Regions from separate parts of the Ectobacillus sp. OTK genome, predicted to be linked through region 2. Evidence: predicted binding sites of a transcription regulator. Region 2 holds the regulator's gene; each other region holds the start of a gene.

Region 1 (4,752 bases), 480 kb from region 2:
AATAGTTCGCTGTTGGAAATAGCTGCTCTACAACATTTCCCCAGTTCTTCACTCCTCGGTAGCCATGAATGCCCTGCGATAAATCTCCCAATATGGTAAACAGCTCAGTTTTGCACATTTTTTTCAGCGCATACAACTCAAACATTGTATAATCCTGTGCTTCATCGATTACAATGCTTTTTGTTTTCACCTCTTGCTTCGGACCATATAAATAATGCTGTAAATAAAGCAGCGCAGCTGCATCCTCCGCCCTATATTGCCGTTTCCACTTGAGACGAGAGGAGGCAATTGCGTTTATAAGCGTACCCGGCAAACGCTCATCATAGGCTCGCAGCAGTTCTTCGTTTGTAAGCAGCTCGTGATAGTAATCAAATACATCTCTCTTTGGAAATTGCTTAATATAATGGTTCACAGCCGTCCGGCACCCTTTTTTAAAATCCGCCATCAACGTTTCCTTCTTTTCCATCAGACGCGTCACAGTCTCTTTCCGCTTCATGTCATCCTGAATCGCAAGTGCACGGCCTAGCTTAATCTCGTAATTTTCGAGAATCCTCTTCTCCCATTCCGCCTTTTTCGTTCTTACATAGTTTATTAATACAATTTTCAATTTTTGAATTCGTTTATATGTTGGCAAATACTTATATTCGTGAAGAAATAGCTTTTGAATTCGTTCGTGCTTCATCACTACAATATTTCCAATTTTAAAGTCTCCCTCAGGCACCATGCTGCGCTCGATATCCTTTGCATAGCGGTGAACCATACGCGCAAAACGAAGCGATCCCTTAAAGGCGATCACCTTTGCCCGCTCCTGCTGCTTCTCGCCCTCCCCGCCTTGCAGCAAAAAGACAAGGTCCTCTTCCATTCGGGAAAATCGCAGCTTTGGATCAATGCATTGTACTACAAACTCCAAAAACGTCGTTTGTCTCACCTGGTCAACCCCAAGCTCTGGCAGCACTTCGGAAATATACGTAAGAAACAGCTTGCTTGGAGCCAAAATCATGATGGACTGTGGAGAAAAGTAAGCGGCATGCTTGTAAATAAAATAAGCAATCCGATGCAGGGCAATCGTTGTTTTTCCGCTTCCAGCCACCCCCTGTACAATGAGCGGCTTATACAAGTCGGCACGAATAACCTTGTTTTGTTCGTCCTGAATGGTTGACACGATATCGGTCAATCTATTTTGTGCGCTTCCTGACAAAGCCTGCTGCAGCAGCTCATCATGCGTCGTAATGTCAATATCACGAATCTCTTCCAGTTCCCCATCCTCAATGATATATTGGCGCTTTAGAGAAACATTGCCAGTAACAATCTCATCTCCGACTTCATATGTCACATCACCGAGCCGGCTGTCGTAATACACATTTGCGACAGGGGAGCGCCAATCTACGATAATATCCTTTTGCGACTCCTTATCATAAAGCGAGGCCTTTCCGATATATAGCTTCTCGTGCTGTTCCTGATCGCTCTCCTGAAAATCAATTCGCGCAAAATACGGCTTATGCCGCACGCGCTCCAGCTGCCGATGCTCCCGTTCCGTCATTTCTAAAAACTGCACATTCGTAAGCAAGTTGGAATAGCCGAGCGAGCTGTCAAGTACATTCAAATCTGCATACGCTTCCCATATATGCTCCCGGTAATGCTGTTCACTCTCCCTTGCCTGCTCAAGCAAAAAGCGAATATACGTCTTCGTAAATTCCAACCGTTCCTGTTCAAAACGATAATCCGGATGCTGTTTTGCTGACATATACGGCTCCTTTCCTCATCTCTACACAAGAAAAGGCAAGTTCATTGTAAGCATAGGGAACTTGCCTTTTCTGTTAGAGTATTTTGCTCTTTTACATAAAATAACATTATACAGATTTTTAACCAAAAAGGAAAAAATCATAAACTTCTCCTTCTATCGACTTACCTTTCCATTTTTTTCGAGATACTCAAACAAAAAGGATTGACCATTGCGATAAAAACGCGGGTCATAGACGCCAAGCCTGTCTTCATTATCTACCACAACAACAAATGGTGCCCATTTATACAAAGTTTTAGCTGTCGGCATCTCCTTAAACAGTCTATTTAAGTCTGCATTTTCTTGTGAGACAAGCTTATACTGCAACCGCGGCTCACTGAAAATGCTGTCATTCATAATTTCTACTACATTTCCCCTTTTCCCAATCACAGAAAAATGCCCAGGTAGAAAGCTTGCCGAAAGAGTAAGCTGATCATACTTCGATTCATAAGCTTGATACAGTGCATAGCCCTGCGCAGATTGAAGAAAAAAATGTAAGCCTATACAAGCAAATGCCCATCTATATACAAGGTGTGACGAAAAACGATATCTTCGTGTAACGAGAAAAGCAACGAGTAACATTAACCAAATGATAAAATCAATAATAGGAATTGTACCAAATGTAATTCTTACTTGCGAAAACGGCTCTAAATACCCGGTTCCCCATGCATTGAATAAATCGCTTGTATCGTGAATAAAAACAGCTAGCACAGCAAGCCAAAAGATACGTATCCCCCGCACTCCAAACAATACGCGACTTATAAAGTAAAACAACAGCGCCCAAATCGGAATCAAAAAGATAGAATGGGTAATACCGCGGTGCCACATCTGATACATCCCCTCTGTATCCCACAGCTGCGAAATCACATCAATATCCGGAATTTGGCTTCCTCCTACTGCTGTTACAAGGAGGGCGCGTTTCATCGGCCTCGGCATTTCTTCTTTTTTAATCGTCCCATAAAGCGCTAAGCCAAACAAAGTATGTGTAATGCTATCCATTTTCTTCACCTCCCCTTATTCTTATATCAGGTGTACATGCGGCAGATAGTTTCTTAATCATATACACTTCTTTATATTCATGAAGCCCCTTTTGTGCTTTCGTAAAAATAGTCCCCATATCTGAAACATCGTCGAAAAATAAATTACCCGTTTTTTTCTAAAAAACAAAGGCAGAAAATGAAATACAAATTATTTGTTTTAAAGAAACATGGAGATGCAAATTAAAAGAATAACCACGGTCATAACTTAATCCATGTGAAAATTTAAATATTGATTTTTTTAGTTTAACACAAAATGATTATTACAAGGACCTCTTGAGCTGAAAAGTCCTTTAGTTCTAGCTGCAATACATCGGCAGATTTTAGTTCTGGGTACCAGAGGATATAAAACTAGTTTCGGCAGCATATGAACAAACATTGCTCTTCACCATTTGTTCATTTTCTTTTGAACTATTTGTGAAAAACATCACAAATACAGTATTTTTAACAAATTTTTAAGTATACTTACAGTGTAGTCATTACTAATTCATTTGAAAGGAAGCGAACTTTTATGTTTATGAAATTTATTAGGGAAAATCGCATTGCGGCAGCTCTTTTAACTGTTCTTCGTTTATATTTAGGATACTCTTGGTTCACAGCAGGACTAGGAAAATTACAAAGCGGCCAATTTGACGTATCTGGTTTTCTAGCTGGAGCTGCGGCAAAACCTGTTGCCGGTCCAGATGACGTTGTCTATGGATGGTATGTATCTTTTCTTAAAAACTTCGCGATTCCAAATGCAGATGTATTTAATGTTATAATCCCAGCGGGTGAAACTCTTGTAGGCCTTGGATTATTACTTGGCTGCTTAACAACAGCGGCAGCATTCTTTGGTCTTGTTATGAACTTTAGCTTCTTGCTTGCAGGAACTGTTTCTCACAATCCAACTGATATTCTATTTGGAGGAATCCTTTTAGCAGCGGGGCTCAATGCCGGTGTATTTGGTTTAGACCGCTGGGTCATCCCGTTTATTCGCAAAACTGTTTTGAAACAAAACGATAGCATAAAAAAATCCAAAAACATTAACGTAAAACCTGCGGTCTAGACTTTTTAGTTTAGATACTAATCAAAAACTATTAAAAATGCTGCACCTTTTAGATTGCGAAAACGGCAAGGAGTTCTTCTCCCTGCCGTTTTCTTTATGCATAAATACATTTATACATCTTGATACGTTAAACTCAAAATCTCCCATCATAGTATAAAAACTTGCTACGGAGTTACCAATCACGCGCTCCGAATTTTTACACCTTGAATAATTAGACCTTTCGTTGTAAATAAGCTTTCTTAATATAAAAAATGCTCCTGCGTCCATACACTCAAAGCTGTCCTGCACTATAGGGCTTATCCTGATAAAAATAATTCGGCTTAACAATTGTATTTTTATAATTCTGATGATAAATATGAGTTGTCGCAGGTGAAACAGGCGGAATAAGCCACATCCAGCTTCCGGTTACGTCCCGGCCGCTCACTTGTTCTTGATTTTCAAACTGCTTAAATTGCTGAGCGGCTGTATGATGGTCTACAATACTTACTCCAGCTCCCTTAAAGGAATGTAACACAGCAATATTCAATTCAATTAAGGCTTTATCCTTCCACAGCGTTGCATTTCTGCTCATATCCAATTTCATCCTCTCTGCAATGCGCGGAAGCATATGATAACGGCTTGTATCTGCCAGGTTACGTGCACCAATTTCCGTTTCCATATACCAGCCGTTAAACGGAGCCGCTGTATAATGAATCCCCCCGATTTCGAGCCTCATATCGGAAATAATCGGGACAGCGTACCATTTCAATTGAAACTCCTCAAACCAAGCAAAATCCGGGTGGGAAATAGGCACCTCAAGAACAGATTCACTCGGAATTTCTAACCATTTGGGCTGCCCGCCGTCCACCTGTACAACAAGCGGCAATAGATCAAAGCTTGTCCCTTCTCCC
Region 2 (4,752 bases):
CCTGTTTGGTTGTTGATAATGTGGATAAGTTAATAGAATTGAGTAGATTTGTGGATAATAAAAAAGTCAGTGCAACACTGACTTTTTTATTATGAGCAGGAAATTCCCGCTTACGGTATGATACTCCGTTGCCCAAGTTTGGCCTTTATCCTTGAAGCTCTTCCCACTGTGTCATGGCAATCTCAAGCTGCTCCTGCAGGGCTTGCTTCTCTGAATTGATTTGCTGGACTTGCTCATAGTCTTGAAACACTTCGGGAAGGCAGAGCTTTTCTTCTAATGCTGCAATTTGCTCCTCCCACTGCATAATACGCTCCTCAAGCTCCTCAATTTTCCGAATTCGTTGTCGCTCTAGTTTTTTTCGCTCTTTATCTTCAAGATATGTTCGTTTTTCCGCTGGCTGCTCAGCTTTGGTCGATTGCTTTTGCTCTTCCTGCTGCAATTGTGCCCGTTCTATCATTTCTGCTTTCTTTTGTACGTAATAGTCGTAGTCACCTAAATATTCCTCTGCACCTTCTTTTGACAGCTCAATTACCTTAGTGGCCACACGATTGATAAAATAACGGTCATGGGAAACAAATAAAAGAGTGCCTGGGAAATCAATTAAGGCATTCTCTAATATTTCTTTACTGTTTAAATCTAGATGGTTTGTCGGCTCATCCAAGATTAAGAAGTTTGCTCTTTGCATCATGAGTTTGGCGAGAGCGACGCGAGCCTTTTCGCCGCCGCTTAAGGAAGAGACAGGCTTTAGCACATCATCTCCTGAAAATAAGAAATTCCCGAGAACTGTACGGATTTCTTTTTCTGGCTTTAGCGGGAACTCATCCCATAGCTCATCAAGCACTCGTTTGGAGGATGTCAGGTTTGCTTGCTCCTGGTCATAGTAGCCAATCGTAACATTCGAACCAAAGGAGATCGTTCCTTGCAGCGGCTCCAGCCGTTGGATAACGGATTTTAGAAGCGTAGATTTTCCAATTCCATTTGGCCCGACAAGAGCAATGCTGTCACCACGTGTAATATGCATATGAATGTGCTCGATAATGGCTTCGTTTGTATATCCTATTTTTAAGTCCTTTACCTTTAACACGTCATTTCCGCTTTGTCGTTCAATATCAAAGTGAAAGGAAGCCGACTTTTCATCACCGAGAGGTTTTTCCATTAAATCCATTCGTTCAAGTTGTTTTCGCCTGCTTTGCGCTCGTTTTGTTGTGGAAGCGCGAGCGATATTTCGCTGAATGAAATCCTGTATTTTTGATACTTCCTCTTGCTGCTTCTCATAGCGCTTTATCTCAAGTTCATAGGAGGCGGCTTTTTCTTCTAAATATTTACTGTAGTTGCCCGTATATTTTTTACTCTGTTTATTAGAAATTTCGTATACCTGTGTCACAAGGCGGTCTAAGAAATAGCGATCGTGTGAAACGATTAAGATTGCCCCGGGATAGCCTTGCAAATACTGCTCTAACCATGTAAGCGTCTCAATATCAAGATGGTTTGTCGGCTCGTCCAGAATGAGTAAATCTGGTTTTGTTAATAGCATTTTACCGAGAGCGAGCCGTGTTTTTTGCCCGCCGCTTAAGGTAGAGATGACTGTACCGTGCGTTTCAGCCGGAAAGCCTAGACCGCTCAATATAGAGCGAACATCCGCTTCATATTGGTAGCCGCCTTTTTCCTTATATGTTTGCTGCAACCGGTCATAATCAGAAAGTAGTTTTTGGTAGCGCGTTTCATTCGTGAATACTTCTTCGCGCCCCATCTCTTGCTCTAGACGGCGGAGTTCCCTCTCAGCTGCCTGCAGTTCGGCGAATACAGTAATCATTTCCTCCCAAATTGTTAAAGAGGTTTCTAATCCGGTATTCTGAGCTAAATACCCCATTGTTACGTCCTTTGGCTTGATAATCTCTCCTCCGTCATACGACAGTTCGCCGGCAATGATTTTTAAAAGCGTCGATTTACCTGCGCCGTTGCGGCCGACAAGTGCAACGCGGTCACGTGTTTGTACCTCTAGCTTTATATTAGATAAAATCACATCAGCGCCATACTGTTTTATTAATCCGTTCACTTGTAGTAGTATCAATGCAATCACCTCTAGTTCCGTCTCTTTTACATGAAACTTATGTTTTTCAATATAACTAAAAATAGTGTATAGTTTAAATTGAGTGACATAGTCCATCTCTATTATACAAAGAAAACTTTAGATGAATAAACTTCTACAAATTTATTCTAATAACATATAAAATGGAATAGGGAGAAGGAGGGGAATTCTATGGAGCAACCGAAGATTCCGCAGGCAACTGCGAAACGATTACCTTTATACTACAGGTTTATTAAAAATTTATCGCTTTCCGGTAAACAACGTGTTTCATCAGCTGAACTCAGTGAGGCAGTAAAGGTAGATTCCGCTACGATTCGAAGAGATTTTTCCTATTTTGGTGCATTGGGAAAAAAAGGATACGGTTATAATGTAAATTATCTTTTATCATTTTTTAGTCAAACACTTGATCAGGATGATTTAATTGGTGTTATTTTAATTGGAGTCGGGAATTTAGGAACCGCTTTCTTGAATTATAATTTCACAAAGAATAACAATACAAGGATTGAAATGGCATTTGATGTAGATGCAGGTAAAATCGGAACAACCATTGCAGGTATTCCTGTTTATCATCTAGATGAACTAGAAGAGAGACTTACGGATGATATAAAGGTAGCTATTTTAACGGTGCCTTCTCATGTGGCGCAGTCAGTAACAGACCGATTGTCGAAGACCGGGATAGAAGGAATACTGAACTTTACGCCGGCTCGGATTGATGTTCCGGAGCATATTCGTATTCACCATATTGATTTGGCTGTGGAATTGCAGACGCTTGTCTATTTCTTAAAGCATTATCCAAAATAAAAAACGCGGCAGCTTTCCCGCGTTTTTTATTTTTTAGGCGTTTTTAGCTTTCGCAGCCTGATATTCAAAAGGATGAGCCTTAAGGCCAATCCAAAATCAAATGTTGCCATAACAATTAAAAGCAGAGTATAGAAGTTCCAAATAGTATTCTCGACACTTGTCACAGCTAAGTATGTGAAAACAGAGCCGAGAACAAAGTATAGTGTGGCCATAAACAATGGTGAGCTTCGCATATTTAAAATCCTCCGATAAATACTTGCAGTTTTTCAGCTTTCTGCATCATTCGCTCTAGGTCGTCCTTAAATACAAGATTTACAAGTACAACAAAGGTATTCATCATAACATGAGCTGTGATAGGAACGATAATTCTTCTGGTTTGTACATATAGAAAGGCGAAAACAAGCCCCATCGACATGTAAATGAGCAGATGGGAGAAATCCAGATGGACTGCAGCAAAAATCAAGGAGCTAATAATAGCCGCAATCAAAAAGTTATATCGTTTATAGAGTGTGCCAAACAAAATCTTTCTAAAAACAATTTCCTCGAGTACCGGTGCCAAAACGGATGTTACAAGAATGAACCAGGGTGTGGCGGCTGCAATTTCGATGAGCTGCTCTGTATTTTCGGAACCGGGTTCAATGCCAAGTACCTTCATTTCAATCGTTCCTGCAATAGTTTGGGCGAAGAAGGCGAGAAAGACCCCTGTTATCATCCATCCGACTGTTGCGGCTGCATTTGATTTCCGGCCATTTATACTAGTATGCAACTGGTCCTTTCGCAAAAGCCATAGAATAATGAGCAAGGCCGTAAAAAAGCTGATAATAGCCCAATGTCCGGAAGCAATCTGGAGTTTTGCCCCGCGTTCATATTGATCGTACCATCCTGTTTTAAGAAGGAGCGGTAGTCCGATTGCGCCGGATAGCTGCATTGCAATATATGTAACAATGATCCAGCCGTAGCGTTTATTCAAATCACATAACCCCTTTTTGCTATAAATTTTCATTTGTAAAAAGGAAAACAGAGCTTTGTATCGAAAACAACTTATGGTATGTGTCTCATTGTAACATAGAATATGCCCGGAAAACGAAGGGAATGTTTTCGAGTTGATTGGATATACTGAGTGAGGGCTAGAGACAAGCAAAACAATGGCTTTTTTCACAAAATTTGTGAGTTTTTTGCTTGCAAAAGAAAAATGGATTCATTATTATAATAAGTGTGTTAGCACTCGTTGCTTTCGAGTGCTAATAAAAACTTATATATACTTATTGAGGAGGTTATTTTCATGCTAAAGCCATTAGGTGATCGCGTTGTAATTGAACTCGTTGAAGCAGAAGAAAAAACTGCAAGCGGTATCGTTTTACCGGGTACTGCACAAGAAAAGCCGCAAGAAGGTAAGATTGTGGCAGTGGGTACAGGGCGTGTTCTTGAAAATGGTGATCGCGTAGCTTTAGAAGTAGCTGTAGGCGATCGTATTATCTTCTCAAAATACGCTGGCACTGAAGTGAAATACGAAGGTGCAGAATACTTAATTTTGCGTGAGAGCGACATTTTAGCAGTAATCGGCTAATCCTATACGTTTTACAAACATTATTAGGGAGGTTAAAAATATGGCAAAAGATATTAAGTTTAGTGAAGATGCTCGTCGTGCGATGCTTCGCGGTGTAGATACTCTTGCAAATGCGGTAAAAGTTACGCTTGGACCAAAAGGACGCAACGTTGTATTGGAGAAGAAATTCGGTTCTCCATTAATCACAAATGACGGCGTGACAATCGCAAAGGAAATCGAACTAGAAGATGCATTTGAAAACATGGGTGCAAAGCTTGTTGCTGAAGTAGCTAGCAAAACAAACGATGTAGCTGGT
Region 3 (4,752 bases), 230 kb from region 2:
CCTTGTATATCGTCTGACACCGATTGATGCATTCCGTCATAACTTGGTCAAGCAAATTGAGGTTATTGGGGTTTCTGAGCTTGATAACTTAAATGAGACACTATTACGACTTGTGGAAGTGACAAAGAAGCCAATAACAGCAATTGTGAAAGCGATGGCTTTGGACAAAGGTGAACTGATTGAGAAAGAGATTGTGCTAAAGCAAGGCGATAATCTTGCGGAAAAGACGAAAAACCCTGAATATGAAGGGTTTATTGTAGCTGAGATTCGTTATGGGAAAAAGGAAGAAGAACAATTTATCCAATTTGAAAATGATAAGTCTCTAAGTGTTGTGGACTCAGTGCTCTCTAAAGAGGGAATTTTTCGAGCCATGATTGAAAGAACTATTTTAGAGCATATGGAGTGTCAACAAAGGTTGAAGGAGCAGAATGTAAAGGTTCTTTCATTGTTCTTCATTGACCGAGTCAAAAACTACACTGCTCCAGATGGAGTCATCAAGCGTTTGTTTGACGAGACATTTGAGCGGTTGAAGCATCTCTATCCAGAATTTGAAGATAGGAAAGCGGAAGACGTGCGCGAGGGGTATTTTGCTAAGAAGAGACAAGATGCTCCTGATGAGGAAGCAGTCGATACGGAAGGAAAGACACAGGCGCAACGTGAAATGGAGAAGCAAGCATTCGAGCTTATCATGAAGAATAAGGAACGCTTGCTTTCATTTGACGAACCAGTGAGTTTTATCTTCGCGCACTCTGCTTTGAAAGAAGGCTGGGACAATCCGAATGTATGCCAGATTTGTACGCTAAACCAGACGAGTTCTACAATGAAGAAGCGACAAGAGATTGGACGCGGGATGCGTCTCTTGGTCGATCAAGAGGGGAAGCGCTTGGAAGACCATAATTACAATATACTGACAGTAATTGCAAATGAGTCATATGAAGCATTTGTATCGAGGCTGCAAGAAGAGTATGTAGAGGATGGCGCGCAAGCCCCGCCAAGACCGAAGAAACTTGAGCAGGGAAAGATGGGACGTAATGATTGCTTATATAATTCAAAGGAGTTTCGAGATTTCTGGAACAAATTGAACAAGCGGATAATGTATTCTTTAAAGATTGATACTGAGAAATTAATTGAGAAATGTGTAGAGCGCTTGAATATGGCTAAATTCCCAAGTCCATTGATTGAGATATCAAGGGGCAGCTTTGTACTGGAAGATTATACAATTTCATTGTTGGACATTGCGAAAGACAGCTCAAGTGCTAAAGTTCGTATCCAAATGGAAGATACACAAGGAAATATTCAAGACAATATTATTAAGATTGCGGAAAAGGATGATCTTAAAAAAAAGGTTGGGAATGAACGATTGCGCGGTTTTAAAGTGCTTCGTATCGACGAACAGCACGGCGAGCCATTCGTCAAATTTAAGAATGAGGTTATACTCAAGCGATTTGAGCCGCATCGCTTCACGGCTGAGAAAGCTGTTAAAGCACAGAAAAGGGTTATGGAAGCGGAAAAGACCGAGTATCCAATCCCTGATTTCATCAGTCGTGCAGCAAATGAAACCTCTTTGACAAAGAAGACGGTTTTGGAAATTTTCAAGCGAATGAATCCACTGCAAAAAGAGAAGATTTTCGATAATCCAGAAGGATGGATTTTTGAATTCCTATCGCAAATCCGCATCACGCTGAGTGATCATGTAATAGAGAATATTGACCTTAAAATCATTGGTGATAGTGAGGTCTATGACATGGAGAAGTTTTTTTCTGAAACCGTAAAGCATCCAAAAGGAGAGCTTGTAGACTTGGGAAAAGCGTGGCCTTACTCTATGATGCAGGCAGATTCAGACATCGCACATGGATGTATCAGTGAACAGATCGTTTCTGATACTAAAGAAGATAAGACTGTACTTTATTTCAAATTCCCGCCAAAGTTTCGGATTCAGTTGCCAAAGATTATAGGTAATTATAACCCTGACTGGGCCATAGTAAGAAAATCCGAAGATGGATTGTTTAAGCTGGAGCTGGTTCGTGAAACAAAAGGAGGCCGCTGAAGCAATGCAAGTCCCGCACTCAAGTTTCGTCATGAAAAACGTTATAGTAAGTGCTGATGTCGCGGCGCAAATAGTAGTATCGGCTTCTTTACAGGAGGAGTTAATTAAGAAAGCTGGCCGTAATCTAGGTTAGCAGTTATATCTCCTAGATATAGCTGCAGAGCAGGTGGGAGATGTTCAGAAAATTTGCAGCGTAATATCCTAAAATGAATGGGCCGGTCCGGGTGGAAATTTACCCTGACTGGCTTTTTAGAACTTCATTTTTAAAAAGTATTCTGTAATCATATTAAGAAAAGCTGCTTGTTTGAGTACTTCCGCTTGCTGCCTTGCTCATTTAGGCAGAATTTTTGGGTTTATGTTAATTAAAAAGGAATCACTTACTCTTATTAAAATGTTTTTATCATTGTAAATGTGAAAATGTTCACAAATAAGTCATTGATTATGTGAAAATATTCACAAGTTTTGATGTATAATCAACTTGTCTTTATTAAAACTTATAGTTACAACAGTAAGGAAATTCTCCTTACAAATTTGCGCGAGGGAGATGCTGGAAATGAATCAAAAAATCAATCGTGTTGTTTTAATTGGAACAGGAGCTGTAGGATGCAGCTATGCATATTCTATGATTAATCAAGGAATTACAGAGGAACTTGTGCTAATAGATGTGAATGAAGCTAAATCAGAGGGAGAGGTAATGGATCTCAATCACGGTATTCCGTTTGCTCCTAAACCAACAAGAGTATGGAACGGAACTTACCAGGATTGCCAACAGGCGGATTTGGTCGTTATTACTGCAGGGCTAGCACAAAAGCCTGGTGAAACACGTCTAGATTTAGTTGTAAAGAACACTAATATTTTTAAACAAATTGTAAGGAATGTTATGGACAGCGGTTTTAATGGTATTTTCTTAGTAGCTACAAATCCAGTAGACATACTGACATATGTAACGTGGAAAGAGTCTGGATTACCGAAGGAGCGTGTAATTGGCTCTGGAACGACTTTGGACTCAGCACGCCTGCGCTTTATGCTAGGAGAGTATTTCAATGTAGACCCAAGAAGTGTGCATGCGTTAATTATTGGGGAGCATGGTGATACTGAATTACCTGTCTGGAGCCATTCTACAATCGGAATTGAGCGACTGGATGCTTTTCTTAAGAGAAAAGGAGAATTTAAAAAGGAATGCCTAGAGAATATTTTTGTAAATGTGCGCGATGCTGCATACCACATTATTGAACGAAAAGGCGCTACGTACTATGGAATTGGCATGTCTCTCGTTCGAATTACAAAGGCAATACTTAACAATGAAAACAGTGTTCTGCCTGTCTCTGTGTACCTAAATGGTGAGTATGGACATAAAGATGTGTATATTGGGGCACCTGCTATCATTAATCGTGAGGGTGTCAGAGAAGTGATTGAGGTTAATTTAAATGAGACAGAGAGAGAACAATTTGCACATTCTGTTAAAGTATTAAAGGAAACGATGGCTCCTGTTCTGTAATTATAAAATGGATTTTCGCGTGGAGTATTCAAATTTTAATATGATATGCTTCAAGAAAACGGCAGAGGTTGAGTCTCTGCCGTTTTTGTTTATGAGAGAAGGAGGAACAAGAAAAGGCTTAGTTGGTTTGGAAAATTACAGAAAAATGTTTTTATAAATGAAATGAAAACTGTCTATCTTTTTTTGATCATTAGACTCGTAACAAATTGTATAATTGAGGTATAATATAATTTGTTAAATAGGGTATCTTCCATTTATATTGTTTGTTAGCAAGAAGGTAGTAACGAACTCTTTATTGTTATTTTGAAAAAGTATTGAAGGAATAGCTGATTTTATGTTAATACTTTTTGTAGATTCAAAGTTGAAAGAGAGTGAAGCAGTATGGGTCGTAAGTGGAACAATATTAAAGAAAAGAAAGCGTCAAAGGATGCAAATACGAGTCGTATCTATGCAAAGTTTGGACGCGAAATTTATGTAGCAGCTAAGCAAGGCGAGCCTAACCCGGAATCCAATCAGGCTTTACGCGTTGTACTTGAGCGTGCTAAAACGTACAACGTACCAAAAACGATTATTGATCGTGCAATTGAAAAGGCGAAGGGCGGTTCAGAGGAAAACTATACCGAGCTTCGTTATGAAGGCTTCGGACCAAATGGATCGATGATAATTATAGATGCGCTGACAAATAACGTAAATCGTACTGCAGCGGAAGTACGTGCCCCATTTAATAAAAACGGCGGTAACCTGGGTGTAAGCGGATCTGTAGCATATATGTTTGATGCAACGGCTGTTATCGGTATTGAAGGAAAGACAGTAGATGAAGTACTTGAACTATTAATGGAAGCGGATGTAGACGTACGTGACGTGTTAGAAGAAGAAGAATCAGTTATCGTATATGCTGAGCCGGATCAGTTCCATGCTGTGCAGGAAGTATTCAAAAATGCTGGTATCACTGAATTTACAGTTGCAGAGCTAACAATGCTTCCGCAAAATGAGATAAAACTCCCAGAGGATGCACAAGCGAAGTTTGAAAAACTGATTGATACATTAGAAGATTTAGACGATGTACAGCAAGTCTACCACAATGTAGATTTAGGTGAATAATACATGAAAGCAGGCCTTTTTGTAACACAAAAGGTCTGCTTATTTATATTGTTTCATAGAAGTCCGCGGCCTCGTTATAATGCCAAATAGAATCGAACCATTTGAT

Evidence for each region. The regulator Rex, encoded in region 2, represses fermentation and respiration genes when NADH is low (regulators of the CRP and FNR family bind a similar motif). The targets are predictions, from matches to a motif close to TTGTGAAATATTTCACAA.
Region 1: AC6HZ4_RS03695 (DoxX family membrane protein) is a predicted target of Rex. The motif match lies at 3,233-3,250, and genes of this name have one in related genera.
Region 3: AC6HZ4_RS02500 (L-lactate dehydrogenase) is a predicted target of Rex. The motif match lies at 2,489-2,506, and genes of this name have one in related genera.

The regions. Positions count from the first base shown of each region.
Region 1 is NZ_AP048547.1:724,774-729,525, reverse strand. It holds gene helD (RNA polymerase recycling motor HelD) at 1-1,744, opposite strand, end outside; gene AC6HZ4_RS03700 (metal-dependent hydrolase) at 1,898-2,779, opposite strand; gene AC6HZ4_RS03695 (DoxX family membrane protein) at 3,329-3,862, shown strand; gene AC6HZ4_RS03690 (nitric oxide synthase oxygenase) at 4,134-4,752, opposite strand, start outside.
Region 2 is NZ_AP048547.1:241,327-246,078, forward strand. It holds gene AC6HZ4_RS01405 (ABC-F family ATP-binding cassette domain-containing protein) at 146-2,071, opposite strand; gene AC6HZ4_RS01410 (redox-sensing transcriptional repressor Rex) at 2,261-2,890, shown strand; gene AC6HZ4_RS01415 (YdiK family protein) at 2,917-3,123, opposite strand; gene AC6HZ4_RS01420 (CPBP family intramembrane glutamic endopeptidase) at 3,126-3,860, opposite strand; gene groES (co-chaperone GroES) at 4,173-4,457, shown strand; gene groL (chaperonin GroEL) at 4,498-4,752, shown strand, end outside.
Region 3 is NZ_AP048547.1:475,804-480,555, forward strand. It holds gene AC6HZ4_RS02495 (DEAD/DEAH box helicase family protein) at 1-2,047, shown strand, start outside; gene AC6HZ4_RS02500 (L-lactate dehydrogenase) at 2,601-3,545, shown strand; gene AC6HZ4_RS02505 (YebC/PmpR family DNA-binding transcriptional regulator) at 3,927-4,646, shown strand.